DNA from 3 places in the Rhizobium sp. SG570 genome. Region 1 is predicted to be linked to each of the others. Evidence: predicted binding sites of a transcription regulator. Region 1 holds the regulator's gene; each other region holds the start of a gene.
The links. The regulator LexA, encoded in region 1, represses DNA repair genes until DNA is damaged. The targets are predictions, from matches to a motif close to TGTTCNNNNTGTGTTCNG.
Positions count from the first base shown of each region.

Region 2: a site for LexA is predicted at 2,888-2,905, ahead of FHT28_RS14475 (YifB family Mg chelatase-like AAA ATPase). Genes of this name have one in related genera too.
Region 3: a site for LexA is predicted at 2,771-2,788, ahead of FHT28_RS27810 (ATP-dependent helicase). Genes of this name have one in related genera too.

Region 1 covers NZ_JAAZQI010000002.1:585,973-591,492, reverse strand. Annotated here, with positions in the region: gene kdsA (3-deoxy-8-phosphooctulonate synthase) at 1-768, opposite strand, end outside; gene FHT28_RS06700 (VOC family protein) at 765-1,652, opposite strand; gene lexA (transcriptional repressor LexA) at 2,077-2,799, shown strand; gene FHT28_RS06690 (ComEC/Rec2 family competence protein) at 2,780-5,239, opposite strand; gene gltA (citrate synthase) at 5,520-5,520, shown strand, end outside.
Region 2 covers NZ_JAAZQI010000006.1:139,128-144,647, forward strand. Annotated here, with positions in the region: gene FHT28_RS14465 (LysE family translocator) at 1-86, shown strand, start outside; gene cysK (cysteine synthase A) at 223-1,191, shown strand; gene FHT28_RS14475 (YifB family Mg chelatase-like AAA ATPase) at 1,264-2,796, opposite strand; gene gshB (glutathione synthase) at 2,983-3,930, opposite strand; gene FHT28_RS14485 (cupin domain-containing protein) at 4,024-4,524, opposite strand; gene FHT28_RS14490 (endonuclease/exonuclease/phosphatase family protein) at 4,621-5,520, opposite strand, start outside.
Region 3 covers NZ_JAAZQI010000017.1:82,504-88,023, forward strand. Annotated here, with positions in the region: gene mmsB (3-hydroxyisobutyrate dehydrogenase) at 1-412, shown strand, start outside; gene FHT28_RS27810 (ATP-dependent helicase) at 623-2,692, opposite strand; gene FHT28_RS27815 (SMP-30/gluconolactonase/LRE family protein) at 2,968-3,840, shown strand; gene secD (protein translocase subunit SecD) at 4,561-5,520, opposite strand, start outside.

The DNA.
Region 1 (5,520 bases):
GTTCGGGCCGTCCGACGGCGCATTGTCCGGATCTTCATGCGTCTCGACGAAAACGCCGGCGACGCCAACGGCGACGGCGGCGCGCGCCAGCGTCTCGACGAATCGGCGATCGCCGCCCGTCGAACCGCCCTGCCCGCCGGGCTGCTGCACGGAATGGGTCGCATCGAAAATCACCGGCGCGCCCATCGCCGCCATGATCGGCAGCGAGCGCATGTCGGAGACCAGCGTATTGTAGCCGAAGGAGGCGCCGCGCTCGCACAGAAGAATGTTCGGGTTACCGCTGTCGTTCAGCTTGGCAAGCACGTTCTTCATGTCCCAGGGAGCCAGAAACTGTCCCTTCTTGACGTTGACGACGCGGCCGGTCTTGGCGGCGGCAACCAGCAGGTCTGTCTGGCGCGACAGGAAGGCCGGGATCTGCAGGATATCGACCGTCTTGGCGACGACAGCACACTGCTCTTCCGTGTGAATGTCGGTCAAGACCGGAAAACCGTATTCCTTTTTCAGATCGGCAAAGACTTCCATGGATTTTTCAAGGCCGATGCCGCGCTTGCCGGAGAGCGAAGTCCGGTTCGCCTTGTCATAGGAGGATTTGTAGACAAGGCCGATGCCAAGCTTGCCGCAGAGTTCCTTCAGGACGCCAGCAACCATAAAAGCATGCTCGCGGCTTTCCATCTGACACGGACCAGCAATAAGCGACAGCTTGGCGGTGTTGGAAAACAGAACCTTGGAGGCTCCCTCGCCGACGATCACTTCAGAATTCGTGCTCATGCTATCTCCTCGAAGGCGAACAGGGCGCCCGGTCCGGGGGCCAGCCTTGTCAATATACGATTGTTCTTACGCGTGTAGGTGACGCCGTTAGCAGCGAAATGCGACGATGTCACGGAAAGATCGCGTGTTTTGAAAAGGATTGCGCGCGCCTGCAAGCCGGGATCGTCCGAGTGAACAGGCAAATCGTAAAACGCTTCCATGCCTGCCGGCGTCAGGAGCTCGATATCGGCATTGGCCGCCCTGATCGTCAGACCGAAAGAATGTTCCGATATCCAGGGTTCACCGACGATCGCTTCGAAGAAAGTGCGGAACGCGGCCGGGGTGGGTGTCGATATCGCCACCCGCGCAATGCCGGTGACGCCGTTTTCATGGCGCTCCAGCACGCTGCGATCGGCGGGCAGCGGATTGATGCGCTGGCAGCAGAAGGCCAGAAAATCCGGCGCACGCAGATCGGCGGCGAAAGCGAGACGAAAACCGGCGACGGTCTCGGTTCCATCCGGCATTTTCATGGGACGCGAGAAATCCAGCATGCGTCCCGCCGAGATGGCGCTTACCCGAAAGCGCTCGTCATCGGCGACAGCATCCTCCGAGCCGAACACCACGGCTGAAAAGCCGTCTTCACCGAGCCGGAAGCGATAGGCCTGATCGCGCGCAACGAAGACATTCCCCGCGCCGACGCTCTCCTCACATTGCTCAGGGGATGCCACTGCCAGCGGTTCAAGATAGGTCTTGTCCGCAAAGAAGACACAGGCATTCTCGGTGCCGAACGGATGCCGGGCGTCGGGCGCGACGGTGAAACCGAGCTTGCCGAGCCGCTCGCGCGCCAAAGCGAGATTGACGGTCGGCAATACGAGATGATCCAGCGGATGCGGCGACAAAGTCATGATGTCTCCTATTTTCCTGCGCCCGCAGGTTTGCGCCCATCCATCCTCCAATTCAAGATGAAAGCAAGACGATAGAGGCGCAAGACGACCGCATGTCCTGTCGAAGACGCTAGATCATGCGGCTGATTCTTTGATCGGTACCGGAATCGCATGTCGTGAAAATGGCTTTCATCCATGCGTCAGCTACTCAAGGTAGGCTGCATGCGCCCAATGAAGGGCTAAACAGCATTTCCTTATGTTTTCCGATATGTTAGCGCGGATATAACCATATGAGACTTTTATCGGGTCCACCCAGTGATGTCGAATATTTAACTGTCCGTGCAAAGCTTTACCGAAATTTAAGTACTTGCGGAACACATATGGAACATATAGTGTCCGTTCTGGATTTGTTTCACGCTTTTCTCGATTCTGGGGTTCCAAGACGATGTTGACGCGCAAGCAGCAGGAACTGCTTCTCTTCATTCACGAACGGATGAAGGAGTCCGGCGTGCCACCATCTTTCGACGAGATGAAGGACGCGCTGGATCTTGCATCCAAATCCGGTATTCACCGTCTGATCACGGCTTTGGAGGAACGAGGGTTCATCCGCCGGCTACCGAACAGGGCCAGAGCGCTTGAGGTCATCAAGCTGCCGGATGCCTATAATCCAAGCCTGCAGCCGCGCCGCGGCTTTTCGCCGAGCGTCATCGAAGGCAGCCTCGGCAAACCTCAGCCAGTTGCGCCGCCTGCTCCGCCAAAAGTTGCGAACGACGACCAGAACAGTTCTGTTTCGGTACCGGTCATGGGCCGCATCGCCGCTGGCGTTCCGATCTCGGCCATCCAGAATAATACCCACGACATAACCGTCCCTGCCGACATGCTCGGCTCGGGCGAGCACTATGCGCTGGAAGTAAGAGGCGATTCGATGATCGATGCCGGCATTTTTGACGGCGATACGGTCATCATTCGCAATGCAACGACTGCCAATCCGGGCGATATCGTCGTCGCGCTCGTCGACGACGAGGAAGCGACGTTGAAGCGCTTCCGCCGCAAGGGGGCCTCCATCGCGCTCGAGGCAGCCAATCCCGCTTATGAAACCCGCATCTTCGGGCCGGATCGCGTCAAGGTGCAAGGCAAGCTCGTTGGCCTCATTCGCCGTTATCACTGACCGGTGATGCTCGGACGATCGGCGCGCCGAATGTGCCTGTGCGCCAATTGTATGTTCTGTGCCGAGCCCATGGGCGCTGTGGATTTTCGAACGCAGTTACCACATTTGGCTTGTCGGTGCTGAGGTCCATCTCAATGGACCCTGTCTGCCGCAATGTGGCGCCTGTGAAAAGCATGGCGCCGGAGCGGCAGCGATCCAGGCGCAGTCGTACGGGAGTGACGACGATATTGGCCGTATCGCAGGCCGGCGACAGGTAAGCTGCGTCCTCGATGGTGACCAGCATCGCGCCATTTTCAAGCATCGCGACGCACCATGCGCCCTTTTGGCAAGCAAAACTGCCCTGCATGGCCTGGTCGAGTGCTTCATCCATTGCCTTGCGAACTGCGCCCTGCTCTTCGACGCTCAATCGCCGGCGATGATCCGTCTTGCTTATCTGGGGAAGGCGGCTGTCAACAGGAAGGATAGTCGGAGGTTGATGCTCGCTCGCAACCAGCGCTCTCTGCCACTGTTCGAAAATGAAAGCCTGCGGTCTTTCGCGATTTGTTGCCAGTATGTCGTCCTGTCGCAAGGCAACCAGAACACCATCCTCGGAAATCATGAGATCCGGTTTGGGCACGCCAGAGCCGAATGCTGCCACGCCGAGGGAAGAAAGCAGCAACAGCAGGCCAACATGGCGCACGCTCGTTCGCAACATCGTCATGAGCAGAAAGCCTGCGATGAATGTCGGCATAAGCCAGGCGGGCTGGCGGCCGAAGGTAATATCGCCGCCCCATCCCGCCACCGTTTTGGCGATAGCGATGACCAACTCCAGTCCCTCGCCGGTGATTTGCCAAAAGGGCCCGTCGAGACCAAATGGCATAAGCAACATGGCCGCCATGCCAAACGGCATGACGACGACGGAGACGATCGGCATCGCAGCGAGATTGGCTGCAAGGCCGTATGTCGCCAACCGGTGAAAATGCTCGATCGAGAAGATCGCCGTCGACGCGCCGCCAATGAAGGAGGTCGACAATATGCCGCCGAAGAAGCGCGTAACGAACAGCAGCGGGCTCAGGAGCCTGGAGCGCGAAAGAATATTTTCCCGATGCTGGCGCCGTTTCCAAAGCGTGTAGCCGGATACCAGCGCCAGCGTCGCGGCGTAGGACATCTGAAAGCTCGGTCCGAGCACCTGCGACGGCGACAGGCTGAGAATGACGATTGCCGAGAGCGCGACGTTGCGCAGACTGATCGACGGCCGGTCGAAGAGCACGGCAACCAGCATGATCGCCATCATGATGAAGGCGCGTTCGGCCGACACGCCAAAGCCGGAAATGAGATAGTAAGCCGTCAGGGTTACCAGCGCGCCGAAGGCGGCTATCTTCTTGGTCGGCCACGCCTGCGCCATGCCGGGAAACAGGCTGAACAGATAGCGCAGGCCGATATAGAAGATGCCGGCCGAAAGCGCCATGTTGAGGCCGGAAATGGCAATGATATGCGTGAGCCCGGCCATTCGCAGCGCTTCGGTCGTTTCGTCCGAAAGCGCGCGTCTCTCATCGGTGACAAGCGAGGCCGCGAAAGCGCCGGTGTCGCCGGGCAAGGTCCTTCTAATCCTGTCGCCTATGCTGTTGCGCAGGCCGGCAAGCCAGATATCCGCCTTGTCCGACACCGAATCCGCAGCGACATCACTGGCCGGTGACAGTAGGGTCGGCTTTCCAAAGGCAAAGCCGTTTGCACCGATGCCGTTGAAATAGGAACTGAACGCGAAATCGTTGAGATCAGGCAGAGCAGGTCCGGCCGGAGGCGTCAGTCGCGCCTTGCCCTGGATGCGGTCGCCGAGGTTGAACGGTTCTGCCTGTTTGCGCACGAAAATGGTGACGCGCTCCGGCGGTCTGCGAATGGCCGGCTTTTCTGTCTTGTCAACTTTGACGACGTATCGCCAACCTCCGTTATCGTAGGACTCTCGCCTTTCGATCCGACCTGTGACGGTCGTGGTCACAGCCGAGTCAAGCATGACGGTCGATGCCCGCCAGCTTTCCCATTGCGCCAGAGCCATGCCCAGACAAACCAGCATGCCGGCGAAGAGGACATGCCGAAGCACGCGGCCCGCTTCGCGCCTGAAAAGAAAGCTGCCAGCCAGGACCAGGAGCGCAGCAAGGACCGTCTGCGGCGGCGGATCGATATCGGCCTTGAACCAGAAGATCGCGCCGAGGCCCATATAGATCGGCGCAAACAGGATGGCACGACCATGCGCGGCCTCCTCTTCGATCAGGCGCCAAACAAAGGATCTGATGCGACTGACAGCCAGGTAGAAACGCGCGACCGGCGGCGCCTGATCCTGCGTCCGCTCCCGCTGCTCCGCTTTGGCACGAGAAACAAAGGGCGTGGCGGCATGGTGAGGCTCTGCAGGCCCAGGAAGATTCCTGCCATCCTCCTGCTGCTCCGGTGCCTCTAAATTAGGCATTCACTGCCTGCCCCACGCAAAACTACAGCTATGACGCGATTTTTGCCGTCACCATTCGGTGAATTCAACCAAAATCGGCACACCCACTGCCAAATTGCGCCATTTACCGGAACGGGGGGATCAAATGCCCTACTGCATTGCCCAAAAGTTGATACCGCAATGCACAATTCGGCATTAGGATAACTTGGCATTAGGCTCTGGATCATATAGCTAGTCGGTAGTCGCTTAACCTTTTGGCGCTTTTTATGGCGTCAATCCCGCCAAATCTTGGAGGATCAGCA
Region 2 (5,520 bases), on a different contig from region 1:
AGCCAAGAGCCCTGCAGATATTGAACAGGGTCGCCGCCAGCATTCTCGCCGGCACGGCCGCCTTTATCGCCGCCCGCGCGGCCTGAAAAAACCTTCTCTGAAGAGGCCTCTTGAGAGATTCTTTTCTCACGGGCGACAAGCCGGGAGAATGAGCGCACTCTGGTTTCCGCAGGCGTTTGATCCTATTGTCACTCCACAATTCAAATATAGGGAGAGCTACCCATGTCCGACACCCGCAAACCAGGCCGCGGCCGCGTCTACGCCTCGATCACCGAGACCATCGGCGATACGCCGATCGTCCGTCTCGACAAGCTGGCGAAGGAGAAGGGCGTCAAGGCCAACCTCCTGGCAAAGCTCGAATTCTTCAATCCGATCGCTTCCGTGAAGGACCGCATCGGCGTTGCCATGATCGAGAGCCTGGAAAGCCAGGGCAAGATCGCTCCCGGCAGGACCGTGCTGATCGAGCCGACGTCAGGCAATACCGGCATCGCGCTCGCCTTCGCCGCCGCCGCCAAGGGCTACAAGCTGATCCTCACCATGCCGGAGACCATGTCGATCGAACGCCGCAAGATGCTGGCGCTGCTCGGCGCCGAACTGGTGCTGACCGAAGGGCCGAAAGGCATGAAGGGCGCCATCGCCAAGGCGGAGGAACTGGCCGCAACGCTGCCGGACGCCATCATTCCGCAGCAGTTCGAAAACCCGGCCAATCCGGAAATCCATCGCAAGACGACGGCCGAGGAAATCTGGAACGACACAGAGGGCAAGGTGGATATCTTCGTGTCCGGCATCGGGACTGGCGGCACGATCACCGGCGTCGGCCAGGTGCTGAAGGCCCGCAATCCTGACGTCAAGGTCATCGCTGTCGAGCCGGCGGATTCACCGGTTCTTTCGGGCGGCAATCCCGGCCCACACAAGATCCAGGGCATCGGCGCCGGCTTCGCGCCGAAGATCCTCGACACCCATGTCTATGACGAGGTGGTCACCGTCACCAATGACGAGGCTTTCCAGCTGGCCCGGCTCGTGGCGAAGCTCGAAGGCGTGCCGGTCGGTATCTCCTCGGGTGCTGCGCTGACGGCAGCCATCAAGGTCGGCCAGCGCCCGGAAAACGAAGGCAAGACCATCGTCGTCATCATACCCTCCTTCGCCGAACGTTATCTCTCGACGGCGCTGTTCGAAGGTTTGGGCGGCTGACAAGACCTACCCCCTTACCAAGCATTCAGAGGGCGCCGCGGCGCCCTTTGTCATTTCTGGTCCTTGCGGGTTTCACGCAGCCGCGGTCAGCCGCTCGCCAGCAATGCGATAGGAGATGGCTTCGGCCAGATGAATGCGCCCGACGGTCGGCTTGTCGTCGAGATCGGCGAGCGTGCGCGCCACCTTGAGGATGCGGTGATAGCCGCGAGCCGAAAACTTCATCTTCTCCGCCGCATCCCGCAGCAATTGCAGGCCGGCGGCATCCGGCTCGGCGATGGTTTCGATCATCGCGGTCGAGCAGCGGGCATTGGTGACGATCCCCTTCATGCCGGCGCTCTCGAAACGCTCTCGCTGCCGCTCCCGGGCGCGAGCAACACGCAACGCAACATCGGCGCTCTTTTCCGCCGTCGTCGGCCGGATCAGATCGGCGGCGGAAACGGCGGGCACGTCGATGCGAATATCGATGCGATCAAGCAAGGGGCCGGAAATGCGTCCCTGATAATCGCTCACGCAGCGCGGCCCGCGGGCGCAGGTGTGGCCCGGTTCGCCGGCCATGCCGCATCGGCAAGGGTTCATCGCCGCGACGAGCTGGATGGCGGCGGGGTAGGAAACGCGATGGTTCGCGCGGGCGATGACGCATTCGCCGGTCTCCAGCGGCTGGCGCAACGCATCGAGCGCCTGCGGTGAGAACTCCGGCAGCTCATCGAGAAAGAGAATGCCGTGATGGGCGAGCGAGGCCTCACCGGGCCTGGCGCGCAGACCACCGCCGACGAGCGCTGCCATGGTGGCGGAATGATGCGGCGCGCGATAGGGCCGCCGGTCGGAGAGCTTGCCGCCCGAAAGCTGGCCTGCGACGGAATGGATCATCGACACTTCGAGCAGTTCCGCCGTCGACAATGGCGGCAATATCGACGGCAGGCGCGAGGCGAGCATCGACTTGCCGGAACCGGGCGGGCCAACGAAAAGCAGATTGTGACCGCCTGCTGCCGCCACTTCCAGCGCGCGCTTGGCGCTCTCCTGCCCCTTGATGTCGGCAAGATCGGGCAGATTGGCGGCGGCGGCGCGGATCGACGGCTCCGGGCGGGACAGGACCTGTGTGCCGCGGAAATGATTGGCGAGCGCGATCAGGCTGCGGGGCGCGAGAATATCGATCTCCTTGCCCGCCCAGGCGGCTTCCGGCCCGCTCTCGGCGGGGCAGATCAGCCCCTTGCCCACGGCATTGGCGGCGATCGCCGCCGGTAAGGCGCCCGCGACGGGAGCAATCGTGCCATCGAGGTTGAGCTCGCCGATGACGGCATAGGAGGATAGTGCATCGGCCGGGATTGCGCCGAGGGCTGCCATCAGGCCGAGAGCGATGGCAAGATCGAAGTGACTGCCTTCTTTCGGCAGGTCTGCCGGCGCAAGGTTGACCGTCACCTTCTTCGGCGGCAGCGCCAGGCCGGAGGCGTGGAGTGCGGCCTGGACCCGTTCGCGGCTTTCGGCCACCGCCTTGTCAGGCAGGCCGACGATGTGCATCAGCACCTTGCCCGGCGCGATCATCACTTGAACCTCGACGGGCACGCCCTCGATACCCTGAAACGCAACCGTACTGACGCGCGCCACCATGCCCTGCCCCCTGTCATCGGACTCGTTTGCCGCTACTTGCCCTGACCAGCAAACTATGGGTTGCAATCTGGCACAAGACAAGGAATGAAACAAGAACAATAAATGAACATAGACATCATAAATCGGCCGGCGACCAAGCGCCGGCTTCTCAGGTCATGGGCTGGAATGAGTGGACAGATCCGCCGATCAGGCCCGCTTGGATTCGATCGCGTCCCAGAGCAGGCTGGCGATATCGGCGCCGCCGAAACGCTTCACTTCGCGGATGCCTGTCGGCGAGGTGACGTTGATCTCGGTCATATAGTCGCCGATGACATCGATGCCGACGAGCAGGAAGCCGCGGGCCTTCAGCGCCGGACCGATGCGGGCGCAGATTTCCTGTTCGCGCGCCGTCAGCTCGGTGGCCTCGGCGCGACCGCCGACGTGCATGTTGGAGCGGCTGTCATGTTCGGCCGGCACGCGGTTGATCGCGCCGACAGGCTCGCCGTCGACGAGGATAATGCGCTTGTCGCCCTTGCGCACGTCAGGCAGGTATTGCTGGGCGATGAAGGGCTCGCGGAAGAGCTGGCCGAACATTTCAAGCAGAGATGACAAATTACGGTCGTCGCGCGTCGAGTGGAAAACGCCGGCGCCGCCATTGCCGTAAAGCGGCTTCAGGATGATGTCGCCCATCTCCTCGCGGAAGCGGCGGATTTCGCCGGCATCGCGGGTGATCAGCGTCTTCGGCATCAGATCGGCGAATTCGGTGACGAAAATCTTTTCCGGCGAGTTGCGCACCCAGGCGGGATCGTTGACGACGAGGGTCTTCGGATGGATGCGCTCCAAGAGATGCGTCGAGGTGATATAGGCCATGTCGAAGGGCGGATCCTGGCGAAGCAACACCACATCCATGGTTGAGAGATCGACACGTTCCGGCTCGCCAAGCTCGAAATGATCGCCCTTGACGTCACGCAGGATCATCGGCTCGACGGAGGCATAGACCTTGCCGTCGCGCATGCTCAGCTGTTCCGGCGTATAATGGAAAAGTTTGTAGCCGCGGTTCTGGGCCTCGAGGCTCATGGCGAAGGTCGAATCGCCCGCAATGTTGATGCCCCGGACATGGTCCATCTGGACCGCGACATTCCTAATCTTCGCCATAGTCAGCCCTCGCTCGAATTCGCGGACAGATGTAGGTCGGCCCGCCTTCAAACGCAACGGCTATTCAAGAGCTTCCGCAGAGGCTCGCCGCGCTCAGGCTGCAAGACCCTGGGTGCCGCCCTGCCTGACGAGATTGCGCAGGCGATAGGCCATGGTCAACGGCTTCGGGAACGGCTTGCGGCAGAAGGCCACCTTGCGCAGATAGCGATCGATGCGCCACGTCGCCCATGTGCCGCCGGCAAAATAGGCGACGTCTCCGGCATTGAGCGTGCGTTCGACGCCGTCCTCCGTGGTGATATGCACCTCGCCTTCGAGGATCATCACCGTTTCGTCCCAGCCGAAGTACCAGCGAAACTCGCCCGCCGTGCAATCCCACAGCGCCGTCAGCGCGGCATCGTCCTGCCCGCGCGAATGCTCGGCAATGCGGGCGACCGGCGCGCCGGCCACAATCCAGGACGGTTCGATCGGCGCCGGTTTCATTTCCATCTCACCGGCAGAACCGGCCACGAAGTTCTTCGATTGTGGCAATGCCACCACCGGAGCGGCACGAACCGCGAATGCGGCCATGCTCGCCAACATCAATTTCAAGACCATGCAATCCCCCAATTCCATGCGCGTCACGACCTTCATGGCATGGAAGAGGTAACGGCGCGGTTCAGGAAAAACCTCGCATTTTAACGGTTGCAACGATCAGGCAGCAAAACCCTCGATGGTGCAGACGATCATGTCATGATCGGAAAGCGGCTTGCCGTCCTCGTTCAGCGAGGAAACGAGATGGCTTTCGCTGATCTTCAGGCCCCGGCTCAGGAACCAGTCGAGCTTCATGGCGCGATCGGGAAAGCGGGTGATAAGGCTTGGGCGCGTGCTTGTCTGATCGAGCGGGCCGCCATGGCATTCGAAGCCGCGGCTCTCAGCCATGGCGAAGAGAGTATCGGTCGAGAAGTCGCCGCCGGTATGATTGCCGGTGTTGAGATCGCCGCCGATCAGGATCGGAAGGCCGGGCGCAAAGGCCTCGACGGCGTCGATCAGCGCCGCCGTCTGCCGCTCGCGATAGGCAGCAGTTGCCACACTTTCGAGATGGACCGAAACGGCGACGAAAGAGCCGGCCTCGGTTCCGACGATCGCGCCGACGGCGCAGCGATCGCCGACACGCGGCTGCTCATTGTCGTCATTGAACCAGACGGCTTCACCCGGCAACCGGAAGAGGAAAGCATCCGTGGGGGCAACGGAAGCCATCAAAGCATTGCCGTGAAAGCCTTTTTCGTTGAAGTCGTCACGGCAGTAGGAACGCTCGATTTCCGAGCCGAGACTGAGTTCCAGGAATTCGACGCCATAGGCGTAGTTCATGGCAAGTTCGCCGGCGATGACGGCGGTCGGGTCACGCTGCTCGGTGCGGGCCATGCCGTAGTCCATCTCCGAAAGCAGCACCAGCGGCGCTTCAGTCGTCCGCAGCTTGGCCGCGGCTTCCTCCGGAAAAAGGCAACGTTCGAGGTTCCAGGCCGCGACCGTGAAGGGGAAGGACAAAGCGCCAGTCTTCGCCGCAGCGCCGCCGATCCGCACCGTATTCATGCAGGCAAGCGATGCCAGGAC
Region 3 (5,520 bases), on a different contig from region 1:
TTGCGGCGATGCCGGCGCCGGACAGGCGGCGAAAATCTGCAACAATATGATCCTCGGCATTTCCATGATCGGCGTCTGCGAGGCCTTCGTGCTCGGCGAAAAGCTCGGCCTTTCGCATCAGGCCCTGTTCGATGTCGCCTCGACCTCCTCCGGCCAATGCTGGTCGATCAACACCTATTGCCCGGTGCCAGGCCCCGTGCCGACATCGCCGGCCAATAACGACTATAAGCCCGGGTTCTCGGCAGCCTTGATGCTGAAGGACCTGCGCCTGTCGCAGGAGGCGGCGCTGTCGAGCGGTGCATCGACGCCGCTAGGCGCGGAAGCGGCGCAGCTCTACGCGCTGTTTGAAAAGCTCGGCAATGGGGGGCGTGATTTTTCCGCGATCATCGAGATGTTTCGGGAAGCTGGTTGAGTATAACCGGTAACAGTCCAGTGAGTTGAAAGCCCGGATTGCCCCTCACCCCGGCCCTCACCCCGCTCGCGGGGAGAGGGGGATTATGTCCCATGCTACTTCAACCGGACTGAGAGCAGGCTGTTTTACGCTATAGTTCCCTCTCCCAGCGAGCCGGGCGAGGGCGAGGGGCTCTTTGCCGAGCAACAGCCTCAAAGAATGAGCTTGAACTCACCGCCACATGCCGCGCATGCGCGCGCCGACATCGACGCGCACCTGCCGGGCTCGAATGGCGGCAGGGCTTTCCGCCCGCGCCTGTGGCCAGCCGCAGACTTCGAAGAATTGCAGCAATGTCGCCGGGATGAAGCGCGTGCGCGAGGCAAAGACATGCCTGTCGCCCTGCGCATGCTGGCCATGAATGAAGAACCGTTGCGGCGTGACGAGATCGAGATTGTCCTTGGCCCGCGTCATCGCGACATAGAGCAGGCGCCGCTCCTCCTCGATCTCGGCGGATGATCCGACGGCGAGATCGGCGGGGATGCAGCCGTCGACGGCATTGAGGATGAAGACCTTTGTCCACTCCTGCCCCTTGGCGGAATGGATGGTCGACAGGATCAGATAGTCTTCGTCGAGCAGCGGCACGCCGGCCTGGTCGCTGGTGGCATCCGGCGGATCGAGCGTCAGTTCGGTCAGAAAACGCTCGCGCGAACCATAGCCGGCGGCAATCTGCTCAAGCTGGACGAGATCCGCCTGGCGCGTCGCGGCATCCTCGTGCGCCCGCTCCAGATGCGGTTCATACCATTGCCGCACCAGCCCGATTTCCGCCGGCCAGCCGGCCTTGCCGCTCTTCACGTCTCGCATCGTCTCGACAAAGACGGTCCAGTCATCGCCCGTGCGCGGCGGCGTCGGAAGCTCGGCGAGGGCGGCGATCGGATTGGCATGTTCGCCGATCTGGTCGAGCACGCGCTGCGCCGTGGAGGGGCCGACGCCGGGCAGAAGCTGCATCAGCCTGAAGCCCGCCACCCGGTCACGCGGGTTCTGGGCGAAACGCAGCGCGGCCAGCATGTCCTTGACATGGGCGCTATCGAGAAACTTCAGCCCGCCGAATTTGACGAAGGGGATATTGCGGCGGGTAAGCTCCACTTCCAGCGGCCCGCTATGACTTGAGGTGCGGAACAGCACCGCCTGCTGTTTGAGCCTGGTGCCGCCCTCGCGATTTTCCAGCACTTCATCGGCGACATAACGCGCCTGATCGCTTTCGTCGCGCACCGTCACCAGTCGCGGTCGCTCGACGCTTTGCCGTTCCGTGCGCAGATTCTTGGTGAAGCGCTCGGAAGCAAGATCGATGACAGCATTGGCGGCGGCGAGGATTGGCTGCGTCGAGCGGTAATTGCGGTCGAGCGTCACGATATCGGCAGCGGGCGTGAAGGCTTTCGGGAAGTCGAGGATGTTGCGCACCGTCGCCGCGCGGAAGGAGTAGATCGATTGCGCATCGTCACCGACAACGGTCAGGCCGCGGCCATCCGGTTTCAGCGCCAGCAGGATCGACGATTGCAGCCGGTTGGTATCCTGGTATTCGTCGACGAGCACATGGTCGAAACGACCGCCGATATCCTCGGCGATCAGCGGCTCTTGAAGCATATGCGCCCAGTAGAGCAGCAGATCGTCGTAATCGAGCACATTCTGCGCCTGTTTCGCCTCGACATAGGCGGCGAAGAGATCGCGCAATTGTTGTTCCCAGGTCGCGCACCATGGGAAGAAGTCGCGCAGCATCTCTGCGAGCGGCGCTTCCGAATTGACGGAGCGTGAATAGATGGCAAGGCATGTCGCCTTGGTCGGAAAGCGGCTTTCGAGCTTGGAAAAGCCGAGGTCGTGGCGCGCGAGGTTCATGAGGTCGGCGCTGTCTTCCCGGTCGTGGATCGTGAAGGCCGGATCGAGCCCGATCTGCTCGGCATAATCTCGCAGAAGACGTGCGCCGATGCCGTGAAACGTGCCGCTCCAGGCGAGCGCATCGGCTGTAATACCCGCATTGGCACCGATCACCTCGCGGCAGATTCGCTCGACACGGCGGCCCATTTCGGCGGCGGCACGGCGCGAGAAGGTCATCAGCAGGATCCGGCGTGGGTCCGCGCCCTTGACGATCAGATGCGCAACACGATGAGCAAGCGTATTGGTCTTGCCGGATCCGGCCCCGGCGATGACAAGCAGTGGCCCTGCGACGTGGCCGTCGCCGGCCGTTGTACCGTGCTCCACCGCCAGTCGCTGCTCCGGGTTCAGCTTTTCCAGATAGGCCGCGCTCATGAACTCTCCTGAATGCCTCGGATGAAGGGCGCGCCAGGCGCAAATCGGCGACGAATCGAATCGGCGAAATGATCCGGACGTTCTATGGATGTTCCGAATTGCCTAAACCTGTCAAGATTTGTGGGATTCGCTGGGGATGTGATCTTTTGCGCAAGAATCCTACCCGGATTTGGTCAGGCATGGCTCGAAAAGGACTATCCTCATGCTTATGTATCATTATGGCGCGCATCTTGAGTTTTGGGTTTCAGCAGTGCGTTGAGTGAAGGTTTCAGAATATGAACGAAACGATCGCCACTGGGCTGCATCTGCCGGGCGGACTGGTGGCTTTGCCGGATGGGCGCATCGCGCTCGTTGAGATGGATCATACCCGCCGCGGTCTGAAGCTTTTCGACACTAGCGGTGCGCATCGAGAAGTTTGTCGGATCGGTGGTCGTCCGACCGGGATTGCGATCGACGGCGATGGCTGCTTCTGGATAACCGACGGCCCAGAGCATTCCCTCGTCAGGCTCTCGCCGCAGGGCCGGGTGCTGCAGGTGATCGAAGGTGGCGCTGACGGCTCGTTTCTCCATCCGAACGATCTCGCTTTCGGGCCTGACGGCTTGCTTTACATGACCGATTCGGGCATCCGCACCGCCGATCTGCTCGAAGGCGGCCATATTCATCCGGATTTCTTCAAGGCGGCCTACAATGGCTGCGTCTATCAGATCGATCCCGCCGAAGGCCGCGTCATCAGGGTCTTGGCCGCGGGCTTGCTCCTTGCCAATGGCATCGCCTTCAGCGCCGACGGGCTGCTCTATTACAGCGAGACCCTGACCGGAAAAATTCATCGGCAGATCGTCGGCGGGCGGCAGGAGATGTTCGCGCAGTCGATGACATCGCCCACCGTCAACGCGTTGCGCGGGCCGGCCGGCATCGCTTTCGATCGCAGCGGCGTGCTCTATTGCGCCATGTACGGATTGGGCGAAATTTCGCTTGTCGATACCGAGGGCAGGATGGCGGGCCATATCCGCACGAACGGCGCGCGGCCCGGCAAGATTGCCTTTACTGTCGACGGCAAGCATTTGCTCGTCAGCGAGCAGGACAATGGTGCTGTGGAAAAGATAACGGCGCCGCGACCCGGGCTGCCATTGCATATGCCGTCCATCTAGAGACTCGATCTCCCGCCATATCCGTAGTCATGAAGCGATGAAAGGAAAGTTGCCGGGGTCTGGTTGGGAGAACCACGTGCTTATCACACATCACACAAATTTCCTCGCGTGATCCGTCTCCGCAATCCTGCTTGGCGCAGTTCTTGTCGCTTCTCCTGCTCTCGCCAACAATGGCAATGGCAATGGCGCTGGCAACGGCAATGGCAATGGCAGTGGCAGTAGCCATGCAAATAGCAAAAACGCCGACAATTCCGCTCAGGACGCATCGGCGAGCGATGCTTCGACGTCAAAAGCCAAATCGGCGAGTAGCCTTGGTGCTTTGAACGGCTTCATGCACGCCTCGCCCAAAGCTTTGGCACATGCCTCCGCCAAATCGGAAATCGGCAGGGTTGCTGTCGTCTATGGTGGCCTCCTGCAGAATTACCTGTCACCGCAGCAGGGTACCACGCCCCATCGGCCCGCCGGAGCCGGCGAGAGCGCTTCCATATCCACTGTCGATATGATTGCTGAAGCGGCTCTTGTGTCCGCGAAATCATGTCCGTGATCGACCGGACTTCTCCGGAAAAGACTTAGAGCGGCTAGGCGTTTCACTGAATCGCTTAACCGCTCTATGTTTTTGCTTTGCGCAATTCCGGACGGAAAGAACGCCCCGGTGTCCAGTGTGGACGCCAGTGGACATGCCCGGAGGCCGGGCATGTCCTGTTCCAATCGCGCTGCCGCTTATTCCGCGGCGGGGACCTGCTTATTATCCTTGCCGGACTTGCCGTCCGCCGGCTTCTCGTCGTTGGCAACTGTCTTGGCGTGACGGCGGCGCCAGTCGCCGAGGAAGAGCAGGATGGGTGCTGCGATGAAGATCGACGAGGCGCCAGCGACAAGTATGCCGAACACCATCGGGATCGCGAAGCTGGAGACGGCGCTGCCGCCCCAGATCGCCATCGGCACCAGCGCCAGGAAGGCGGTGGCGTTGGTATAGAGGCTTCGCGCCAGGGTCTCGTTGATCGACTTGTCGATGATCTCGCGCAGCGGCATCGACTTGTAGAGCCGCATGTTTTCACGCATACGGTCATAGACCACGACCTTGTCGTTCACCGAATATCCTACAAGCGTCAGGATCGCGGCGATGGCCGTGAGGTTGAAATCGAGGCCGGTGATCGCGAAGAAGCCGATCGCCTTGGTGACGTCGAGCACCAGCGTGACGATGGCGCCGACCGCGAACGGCCATTCGAACCGCACCCAGATGTAGACGAGCATCGCCAGGCTGGCGATCACGACCGACAGGATGCCGGCCCAGGCAAGCTCGCCCGAGACCTTCGGACCGATGACATCGGTGCCTTCAATGGTCGCGGCTGGGTCGATCTTGGTGATTTCCGCCTTGAGCTTGGTCACCGCTGCTGTCTGTGCCTCTTCGCCGCCGTCCTGGCGCTGGGCGCGGACAAGGATGCTGTTGTTGTCGCCGAAAGACTGCAGTGAGATTTCGCCGAGGCCGAGTGTGTTCAGCCCCTGGCGGAACGTCGACAAGTCGGCCGCGTCCTTGGTCTTGACCGACATCTGGATGCCGCCGCGGAAATCGACGCCGTAGTTGAGGCCTGGATGGATGAATAGCACCACCGAGGCGATCGACAGGATCGCCGAGACGGTGACGCCAAAGAAGCGGGCCTTCATGAAGTGAATGTGCCTGTC